Regions from separate parts of the Corynebacterium sp. CMW7794 genome, predicted to be linked through region 2. Evidence: riboswitches for the same ligand, from Rfam matches in the RefSeq annotation. Region 2 holds a riboswitch; each other region holds the start of a gene.

What was found. Region 2 has a riboswitch for thiamine pyrophosphate ahead of thiC (phosphomethylpyrimidine synthase ThiC). Riboswitches for the same ligand answer to the same signal wherever they lie in the genome.
Region 1: another riboswitch for thiamine pyrophosphate. It lies ahead of HMPREF3227_RS09305 (ECF transporter S component); the one in region 2 lies ahead of thiC (phosphomethylpyrimidine synthase ThiC).
Region 3: another riboswitch for thiamine pyrophosphate. It lies ahead of HMPREF3227_RS08720 (bifunctional hydroxymethylpyrimidine kinase/phosphomethylpyrimidine kinase); the one in region 2 lies ahead of thiC (phosphomethylpyrimidine synthase ThiC).

Annotation. Positions count from the first base shown of each region.
Region 1 covers NZ_KQ961759.1:60,512-63,764, reverse strand. Annotated here, with positions in the region: gene HMPREF3227_RS09310 (ABC transporter ATP-binding protein) at 1-1,066, opposite strand, end outside; gene HMPREF3227_RS09305 (ECF transporter S component) at 1,088-1,717, opposite strand; TPP riboswitch at 1,707-1,852, opposite strand; gene HMPREF3227_RS09300 (DNA-directed RNA polymerase subunit beta') at 2,777-3,253, opposite strand, start outside.
Region 2 covers NZ_KQ961763.1:37,525-40,777, reverse strand. Annotated here, with positions in the region: gene thiC (phosphomethylpyrimidine synthase ThiC) at 1-1,302, opposite strand, end outside; TPP riboswitch at 1,299-1,414, opposite strand; gene rplS (50S ribosomal protein L19) at 1,586-1,930, shown strand; gene HMPREF3227_RS09925 (cutinase family protein) at 2,025-2,825, shown strand; gene HMPREF3227_RS09920 (hypothetical protein) at 2,843-3,253, shown strand, end outside.
Region 3 covers NZ_KQ961757.1:18,103-21,355, forward strand. Annotated here, with positions in the region: gene HMPREF3227_RS08720 (bifunctional hydroxymethylpyrimidine kinase/phosphomethylpyrimidine kinase) at 1-1,121, opposite strand, end outside; TPP riboswitch at 1,109-1,211, opposite strand; gene HMPREF3227_RS08725 (NAD(P)/FAD-dependent oxidoreductase) at 1,312-2,652, opposite strand; gene HMPREF3227_RS08730 (SAM-dependent methyltransferase) at 2,856-3,253, shown strand, end outside.

The DNA of each region.
Region 1 (3,253 bases), on a different contig from region 2:
GAGAGGCGGCATCGGAAGTACCCATCACGCCCGGACCGACACGCATCTCTTCGCCCACGGTGCGGGCGACGAACTGGTGCTCTGGATTTTGAAAGACGACGCCCAGGCGCTGAGCCAGGTCGCGCGAGCGCCACGTCGAAGGCTCGCCGCGCAGCCCGCGCCGCACGGACTCGGCCACGCCAATCTCCCCGCCGCAGCTGGGAAGCAGGCCCGCCATGGTCATCAACCACGTGGTTTTCCCAGAGCCGTTCGCACCCGTGATGACGGTGGAATACCCCTGCGGGACACGCACACTGCGGGGCGGGCCGAAACGCGTCACAAGGTTGTTCGACCACAGCGCGGCCTCGGCATCTGCCGGGGCGGGCACGGCGACGGGCAAGCCGGTGACGGCGCGCGCGGCCGTCACCGCTCCGTATGCGCCGTCTTCGACGATGCGCCCCCGGTCCAGGCGCACCGCGCGATCCAGCAGGCCGGACCACGCGGAATACTGGTGTTCCACCACGACCAACGTCGCTCCCGTGGCACGGACGATCCGCTCGACGGCCACGACCACGTCGCGCGCGCCCTGTGGATCGAGGTTGGCCGTCGGCTCGTCAAGCAAGATGAGCCCGGCGCCCATGGCAATGACTCCGGCGAGCGCCAGGCGCTGTTTCTGTCCACCGGACAGGCGTTGGGTGGGGTGGTCAAGCGGCACATCCAGGCCAACGAGGTCCAGGGCGTGTTCGACGCGCGGCCATATCTCCGCGCGCGGTAGGCCGAGATTCTCGCAGCCAAATGCCGCGTCGCGGCCCACAGTGGCCGCAATAACCTGCGATTCCGGATCCTGGAGAACGAGCCCGGCCGGGGTCTGCGGGTTCAAGGTGAGGTGGCCTACTTGCTGCCCGTCCTCGTCGCCACCAAGAACGCCGGCGAGCGCAGCCAAGAGCGTGGATTTACCGGAACCGGAATCCCCGCACAACAAGACTCGCTCGCCTGGGGCGATGTCGAGGTCAATATCGTCCAATGCGGGGGTCGCGCGGCCCGCGTGGGTCCACCCGAAGCCGCGCAGGGTGATCTGAGTCGTCATAGACAAGCAAAAACTACGCGGCTACTTGGCGCGGGCTTCGCGGCCTACAGCAAAGCGGTCGAGAGCACCCGTGGCCGCCAGGGCACGCGTTAGCAGGTGGCCGACGACGCCGGCCAGGATAGCGCCCGAGATAATCAAGCAGACCAGGTAGATGATGAGGAACTCCGGTCCTTTAGCCAGGTTGCCGGAGGTAAACAGCTCAAGGCACCACGCGCCAACACCGGCGAGTGCGCCGCCAAGCATGGCGATGCCCAGGCCGAATCTGCGGTATGCGAAAACGATGAGGACAAGCTCAATGCCGATGCCTTGGGCGAGGCCCGAGTAAATGGTGGACCAGCCCCATTGGCTGCCCATCACGGCAGAGACCGATGCCGCGAGCACCTCAACGTAGAGAGCCGCACCCGGCTTGCGGATGATGAGCGCGCCCAGCACGCCGCCAATCAACCAGATACCCGTGGCCAGGCCGCCTAGGCCCGGCGTGAGGGCATCCATGGCCATGTACCAGGCGTAGCCCACAGAGTTCCAGAAAACGAAGATGAGGCCGCAGGCCACCGCCAGCACGGTGGCGACAATGATGTCCACCACGCGCCAGCGCAGTGAGCGGCGCGGGGCCGAAGTAGTAGCGGTTGCGGGCGCAGATGTCGCGCTCATGATTCCTCCCTTATCGCCGGCATTATCCGGATCAGGTTCGACGGTTCGCCGATGCAGCACTGAGCGAGTCCATGTCACTCGCTAGCTGCTGCGGCATCTCAGCCCCGCCTACGCGGAGCACCCGTGTCACGTGTGAAATTTAAGTGGTGTTTGCCCCCATCACTTAGCCAAATCCGGCGATGGGGTGGAAAACATCTTTATCTTAACAGCCACCACTCCCTCGAAAGCACGTGGATGGGGCAATAGCTGGCAACAGTTTTTCTTCACGCGCTAGCAAGATTTTGTGCCCTTTGATAGGACACGCTGAGAATTTCGCCCATGTCGCGCACCATCATTCCAGACTTTCATCGCAACAGCATGCTTACGGGTGCTTTCTTTCGCCTCAGCCGTAAGCCGTGCGGCTTCTTCGCGCTGCTTGTCCGCGCGTGGATTTAGCTCAGCGCTATTGGAGGGGAAAATGACTTCAACCACGATGTTGAGTTCGTCTGGGCTTACTCCTGCCTAATAGGCCATGGTTTCCCGGATCTCGTCGGCGGCATGGGCTAGTCGCTTAGTCTGCGACACAGCTCCCAGCTCGGCGCATTCCAGCACCCACACGTCACTCGTGCCTCCTTCTGCGGTAACTGTGTACGTCTTGGCCATTATCTCCACCCACCCTTTCCTCGTTCCTGCGCACATTGACCGAAGACCTTTTTCGCTGTCACATCGTCGATCTCGCGGTATCTGCCGAGCGCTCGGGTGGTGTTGCCCTCCCGGTAGGCATCATGGCGAGTAAGGGCGATTTCCTCAAATTCAAGACTGCCTCGTTTGGCTTCATCCTTCAGCTTTTGATGGCAGCGGAGTGCTTCATGCCCATCAGTCGACTATCGATGTCTATTGCGAGTAGACATTCCCAAAGATGGTAATTCTGCCCTATTTCGGTCACAGCGCAGCACAAAGCCCCGGCTTTCCCTGCCACATGCGGTGGCGAAGGAAGCCGGGGCTTCGCGAAATTAAAGCAAACCAAGCTTGAAGTGCTGGCCCGCCTGGCAGTGGCGCCAGGCAGGGCTGGGGCGAGAACTAGAAGGTGAAGTCCTCGTCCAGCGGGACGGAGGCGCCGGTGAATTCACCGAACCCGTCGTCGCCGTAGATGGAATCACCGTACGTCGGGATGGAGTATGCCGCGTTGCGGGCAGCCTCCGTCGGCTTGACGGTGATGTTGCGGTAGCGCGAGATACCGGTACCGGCCGGGATGAGCTTACCGATGATGACGTTCTCCTTCAGGCCAATGAGCTGATCGGAGCGCTTGTTGATAGCGGCGTCGGTGAGGACGCGGGTCGTCTCCTGGAAGGAGGCGGCCGACAGCCAGGACTCGGTGGCCAGCGACGCCTTGGTGATACCCATGATCTCCGAACGGAGCTGGGCGGGCTCGCCGCCCTCGGCGACCTGCTTGGCGTTGACCTGCTTGGCCTCAGAGAGGTCAACCAGCGTGCCTGGCAGGAACTCCGTGGAGCCCGCGTCGATGACGGTACCGCGACGCAGCATCTGGCGGATGAT
Region 2 (3,253 bases):
GCAGAGCATCGCCGTGCCGCCCATCGCGATGTGGGCCGCACCGATGGCCGAGGTGATGTGGTCGTAGCCGGGCGCGATATCGGTGACGAGGGGACCGAGGGTATAGAAGGGGGCATCGGAAGCCCAGTCCTGCTCCAGCTCGTTGTTTTCCTGAATCATATTGAGCGGGACGTGGCCGGGGCCCTCGACCATGACCTGGACGTCGTACTCCCAGGCGCGACGGGTGAGCTCGCCGATGGTCTTCAGCTCCGCAAACTGCGCGGTGTCGTTGGCGTCCGCGAGGCAGCCGGGGCGCAGGCCGTCGCCGAGGGAGAAGGCGACGTCGTAGCGGGAGAAGATCTCGCAGAGCTCGTCGAAGTTCTCATAAAGGAAGGACTCCTTGTGGTGGGCGAGGCACCAGCCTGCCATGATGGAGCCGCCGCGGCTGACGATGCCGGTGACGCGCTCGGTGGTGAGCGGAATGTAGGGAAGCAACACGCCGGCGTGGATGGTCATGTAGTCCACGCCCTGTTCGCATTGCTCGATGACGGTGTCACGGAAGATCTCCCAGGTGAGGTCCTCCGCGATGCCGTTTACTTTTTCCAGTGCCTGGTAGATAGGCACCGTGCCAATGGGGACAGGGGAGTTGCGCAGGATCCACTCGCGGGTCGTGTGGATATCGTCGCCCGTGGAGAGATCCATGACGGTGTCCGCGCCCCAGCGAGTGGCCCAGCGCAGCTTTGACACTTCTTCCTCGATGGAGCTTGTGACCGCCGAGTTGCCGATGTTGGCGTTGATCTTGGTGAGGAACTTCCGGCCGATGATCATGGGCTCGGACTCGGGGTGGTTGATGTTGTTGGGGATGATGGCGCGCCCGCGGGCGACCTCGGAGCGGACGAACTCTGGATCGCAGTGCTCGCGCAGGGCGACGAATTCCATTTCCTTGGTGATAATGCCCTGGCGGGCGTAGTGCATTTGGGTGACGCGTTTGGTCCCCCTACGTGGCGTGGGCTTTGTGCCCTTCCATTCCTGGGACGCGGCACCACGCTTCTGGGCAGACTTGCCGTCGTCAGCGAGATCGCGTGCGCGGCCCTCGTATTCTTCGGTGTCGTTACGCTCTTCGATCCATGCTTGTCGCAGGGGCGGAAGCCCTTGCGTGGGATCGCATTCCGGGCCGCGGGTGCGGTAGATGCGGAAAGACTCGTTGGGGCCGGTGGGGGAGTCGTCGAGTTGGATTTCGGTTTCCGGGACCTCGAGACCCTTCTCACGGATCGGCGAGTAGGAGTGCTTGGGGTGGATTTCTTGCTCATGGGTAGCCGACATGGGCCTGACCTCTCTTCCTTCGCTGGTGCTAACCAGACAGGTTCGAACGGTGCGGCCGCGGTTCCAGCGGCCATCTCAGCCCGCTTCCATGCGGGCTCCCGTGGGGATAAGTGCGAGTCCTAGACTAAACACAAGGCCTCGGGTTTGTCAGCGATTTGAGAGATTTTGTTTGGGTGCAGGGGTTATGGAACAATAGATGGCTGTTCTATGTAACAGGCACGAACCGGTCAGCTTCCCTGAGGAAGCGCTTGGGTCCTCTGTCTTAAATTGAAAAGGAAAATCAATGACCAACAAGATTGATCTGCTGGACAAGGCCTCGCTGCGCGAGGACATCCCGAACTTCCGCCCGGGCGACACCCTTGACGTCAACGTCAAGGTCATCGAGGGCACCACCGAGCGTACCCAGCTGTTCAAGGGTGTCTGCATCCGCCGTCAGGGCGCTGGCATCCGCGAGACCTTCACCGTCCGTAAGGTTTCCTTCGGTATCGGCGTCGAGCGTACCTTCCCGGTGCACTCCCCGAACATCGCCTCCATCGAGGTCGTTCGCCGTGGCCGTGTCCGCCGTGCGAAGCTGTACTACCTGCGCGACCTGCGCGGCAAGAAGGCTCGCATCAAGGAGCGCCGCTAGTTCTAGCGCGCTGTTACCGCCTCGTCTCCTGTGCTGGAGCGGGGCGGTTCCGCCGTTTTATGCGGGGCTACACGGCACGGCTTAGAATTCCCTCGTGACGCTCTCTGCTCTCCGCTCTGTGCTTGCCTGCCTTCTGGTCGCTGTGATTGCCGTGCTTTCGGTGCATGCGGCCCCGCGCGCGGTCGCACGCCAGTGCACGGCCATTCACGTTCTGCAGGCGGCCGGCACGGGATTTAGCGCGCGGTATTACACCGCGGAGCCGGTGGGGCTCGACTTCAGCGGGTGGAATCCCGTAGATACGCTCCAGATTCGTCTCGGCGCAGATGATGTGAGCGGTACGAATATCCAATATCCGGCCTCCCTCGGCCGATTCAGCGCTTTCCAACCCAACGCGCTGGGTTCGGAAGCCGCGACCTATGGTGAATCCGTGCGTGCAGGCGTCGAGGACGCGCGCCGCGAGCTCGAGTACGTCGAGCGTGCGTGCCCTTCCACGCGCTACATGGTGATTGGCTACTCCCAGGGTGCCTCGGTCGCCGGTGATATCGCCGCAGAGATTTCCGCCGGCCGCGTGAAGGGCGTAACGCCTGACGATGTCGCCGCGGTCATCCTTGTTGCCGACCCCGGCCGCGCACGGCTCGGCGCCCCACCTGCACGACCCGCGAAGCTCTACGGTCCGGTGCCCGCGGGCACACGCGCGGCGAATGGCGAGATCATCCTCGACGGCGGGACGGGCGTGAGCGCTGGTCGCGAGGGCATGACCGGCCAGCGCCCCGGAAACTTCGCAGGCATGGAGGGCAAGGTTGTCTCCCTGCGCAATAACACGGACATGGCATGTGCGACGCCCTCGGATACCATCGTGCGCGATATCGCGGACTACGCCAATCGCGTCGAATAGGAGGGCCCTCGGATACGTTGACGCCCCGCGTGGTGGAGCGCTTCCTCGCCGGGATGTCAGAGGGCAAAGATGTGGGCGCGGCCTTGGCCGAGTCGGGTGCGTCCGTCCTCCAGGTGCCCACACTCGTGGCGACCGTGGCGGAGTTGTCCCAGTACTACCTGATTCTCGAGTCGCATACGCACCCGGGACTATCTATTGAGCAGCTCGTGGGTATCGGGCTCATCGCGGCGTTGCCCAACCTTGCGTATGAGGGCGCGATGTCGGACTATCTCATCCCGGTGCTCGAGGTCGCGTCCGAGCCGCTGAACTCGATAAGCCCCGAGGTCGGCGCCTGGTTCGACGTAGCAGTCGAGGGCTTCAAGGCCGTCGATGCCGCCGAATCCGTCTACTGGCAGGCCTATCACTTGGGACTCGCGCCGCAGCTGGAC
Region 3 (3,253 bases), on a different contig from region 2:
GGTGCGAGGGCGGCTAAGCGCGCCAGCGCCTTCGAATACTGGTTGAGGTACTGCGCGTCCTGCGCCAGGTAAAAGGCGAAGTCCTCTTCGCGCAGCGTGCCGGTACCTAGCGCCTGGATGAAAGGCAGCTGCGTAATGGACTGCCAGGCGTCGCCGGTGAGTTCCCAGAGACGGGCCGTCTCCGGGCCCGCAGCGGAAACGTGGGGCGCGGGGGCGGCCGCAGTGCTCGTGACATCGCTGTAGAAGCGCGCCGGGACGGTGGAAGCTGCCGCCGCGAGGCGGCGGGCGCGGTGCCCATGGTCGACGGGGCCGTGGCCCTGGCCGACCTCAAGGGCGGCCGCGTGGGAGATGGCCTCGTGGAGCCAGCGGGTGGACCAGGAGAGGGCATCGGAAAGCGAGGCGCCGGCGCCGAGCCGGGTGGCCAACGCCGAGGAGAGGGAACACCCCGTGCCGTGGGTGTGCGGGGTGTCCACGCGCGGACAGGAGATGCGGTGGACGGCGCCGTCCGGGGTGACGACGGCGTTATCGGCGAGGTCGCCGCGCAGGTGCCCGCCCTTGACGATGACCGTGGTGCGGGTGTCGGCGGACCATGCGGTGGCGTGGGCGATGGCTTCCTCGAGCGTGGTGGCCTCGGCCGTCTGCGTGAGCACGGCGAGCTCCTTGAGGTTGGGCGTGACTACGGTGGCACGTGCGCACAGCTCGCGCACGGCGGCCTCCGCGTCGCGGTCGAGGAGGCGGTCGCCGCTCGTGGCCACCATGACGGGGTCGAGGACCACGGGCACGTCCGAGAGTTGGGCGAGAAAGCGTGAGACCTCCGCCACGATGGCGGCGCTGCCCAACATGCCAATCTTCACCGCGTCAATGGTGACGTCTGAGGCCACGGCGGTAAGCTGCGCGCGGAGGAACTCGACCGGCGGGGTGTGGACCTCGCGCACGCCCTGGGTATTCTGTGCGACGAGGGCGGTCACGGCGGACATGCCGTAGCCGCCTGCCGCGGCGATGGATTTGAGGTCTGCCTGGATGCCGGCCCCGCCCGTGGGGTCCGTTCCGGCGATGGAGAGTACGCGGGGTACTGCAGGAATGCGCGCCGAAGCAGGCGCGCCAATAACGGCGTCGTTCACAACGATCCCTTCGCTAGTTCTAACTCAGTGCAGGTTCGATGGGTGTTATCTCAGCCGCGGCTTCGAGCCTTGGCACCCCATGTTGCGCTCTCGACACTAACAAAGGACCGTAGGTGTGTGCGCGGTTTTGGGCATAAAAATCCCCCGTTCGCGATACAGCGAGACGGGGGAATGATGGGGAAGAGAAGACTTACGCGTCCTTGCCCATCTTGTTGCGGGCCAAACGCTGCTGGTCCGTGATTGCGAGGTTGCCGCGGACCGGGGAGACGGCATTGATGAGCCAGTTGAGGGCCACGATGGCGCGGGAACGGAAGCCGACGAGGTATGCGACGTGGAGAGCCAGCCAGGCGATCCATGCCGGGAAGCCGGTCATTTCGGTCTTGCCCATCTTCACCACAGCGTTGAAGCGGGAGATGACGGCCATGGAGCCCTTATCGAAGTAGTCGAAGGCCTCCTTTTCGTTGGCAGTGGACTCCTCATCCAGCTTGGCCTCGATGAGCTTGGCAGCGTGTGCGCCACCCTGCATGGCGACCTGTGCCAGGCCCGGCAGACGGTTAAGACCCATCATGTCGCCGATGACGTAGACGTTGGAGTACTCGCCCAGGGTGAGGTCCTCGTTAACCGGGACGCGGCCTGCGCGGTCGGTCTCGACGCCAGCTTGTTCGGCAACCATCTTGCCCAGCGGGGAAGCGGCAACACCGGCGGACCAGATCTTGACGCCAGCCTCGATGGTGGTCTCCTGTTCGGTCTTCATGTCCTTGTAGGTCACGGACTTCTCGTCCACGTTGGTGACCATGGCGTTGAGGCGTACGTCGACGCCCAGCTTCTCCAGCGTGCGCTGTGCTTTGCGGCCCAAGCGCTTGCCGAACGGCGGCAGGACCTGCGGTGCACCGTCGAGGAGGTAAATCTTCGCAGACGACGGCGAGAAGTTGGAGAACTGGCCGTTGAAGGAGCGCTTGGCCATCTCTGCGATCTGGCCGGTGAGCTCGACGCCGGTCGGGCCAGCACCGACGATGACGAAGGTGAGGAGCTTCTCGCGCTCAGCCGGGTCATCGGTCAGCTCTGCCTTCTCGAAGGCGGCAATGATGTTGGCGCGCAGCTCGAGCGCGTCATCCAGGGTCTTCATGCCCGGCGCGAACTCGGCGAAGTGGTCGTTGCCGAAGTAGGACTGGCCAGCGCCAGCGGCGACGATGAGGGAGTCGTACTCGAAGGTGCGCTCGGTGTTGTCCAGAGCCGCGGTGACGGTCTGGGCTTTGATGTCGATGTCCGTCACGTTGCCGTTGACGAAGTGGGCGTTGTCCTGGTCGCGCAGAATCTGGCGGGTGGACGGAGCGATCTCGCCGGAGGAGACGAGGCCGGTGGCTACCTGGTAGAGCATCGGCTGGAACAGGTGGTGGTTCTTCTTGTCGATGAGCGTGACGTCAACATCAGCGTTCTTCAAGGACTTGACGGCGTTTAAGCCGCCGAAGCCTGCACCAATAACGACGACGTGGTGGCGGCCGCCGTTGGGACGGAAAGCGTTCTCAGCCATGTGTGAGTAAAACCTCTCTTGTAAAGATATACAGCCGTGTTTTTAGCTACCCGGCTAGTGTAATAGGTTGCTCCTTGGTCGGCATAGTTTAGGTCACAAAATACTCCGGGCGCGCGGCCCCGCCTGGGCGCTGTGGCGCTCTGCGCCGCTTAAACTGGCGGGTATTGTCCGTCGTTCGCCGGTTCTAATGAGTAAGGGGCACCGTGAGCCATTCCCATCTTGACGCCATTGATGCGCAGCTGTGGCCAGGCGTGGCGGAGGTGCCCGTTCCTCGCTTTGGCGCGTGGCGTGCCCGGCGCGCGGAGGCTCAGTTTGCGCAGGCCTGCGACGCGGCGGGACTGGTACTAGAGGGCGCTGACGCTGACCTGCGGGTCGCGCATGACGCGCTCTTCGACCGCCTCGCGCACGGCGGCTGGGTAGGCTTCGCGGAGTCCTATCTCGCCGGAGAGTGGACGACGCCGGACTCCGCGCATCTCGTGCGTGTCCTCAAGCGCCTGCTCGGTGCTGGGTACGCACCCAAGACCCCCGCAGTGCCCGAATCGCCCGCGACGGGCGGGGAGCTGCCCACAGAGCTGGTAAAGCTCTACGCCGGGGATCGCGT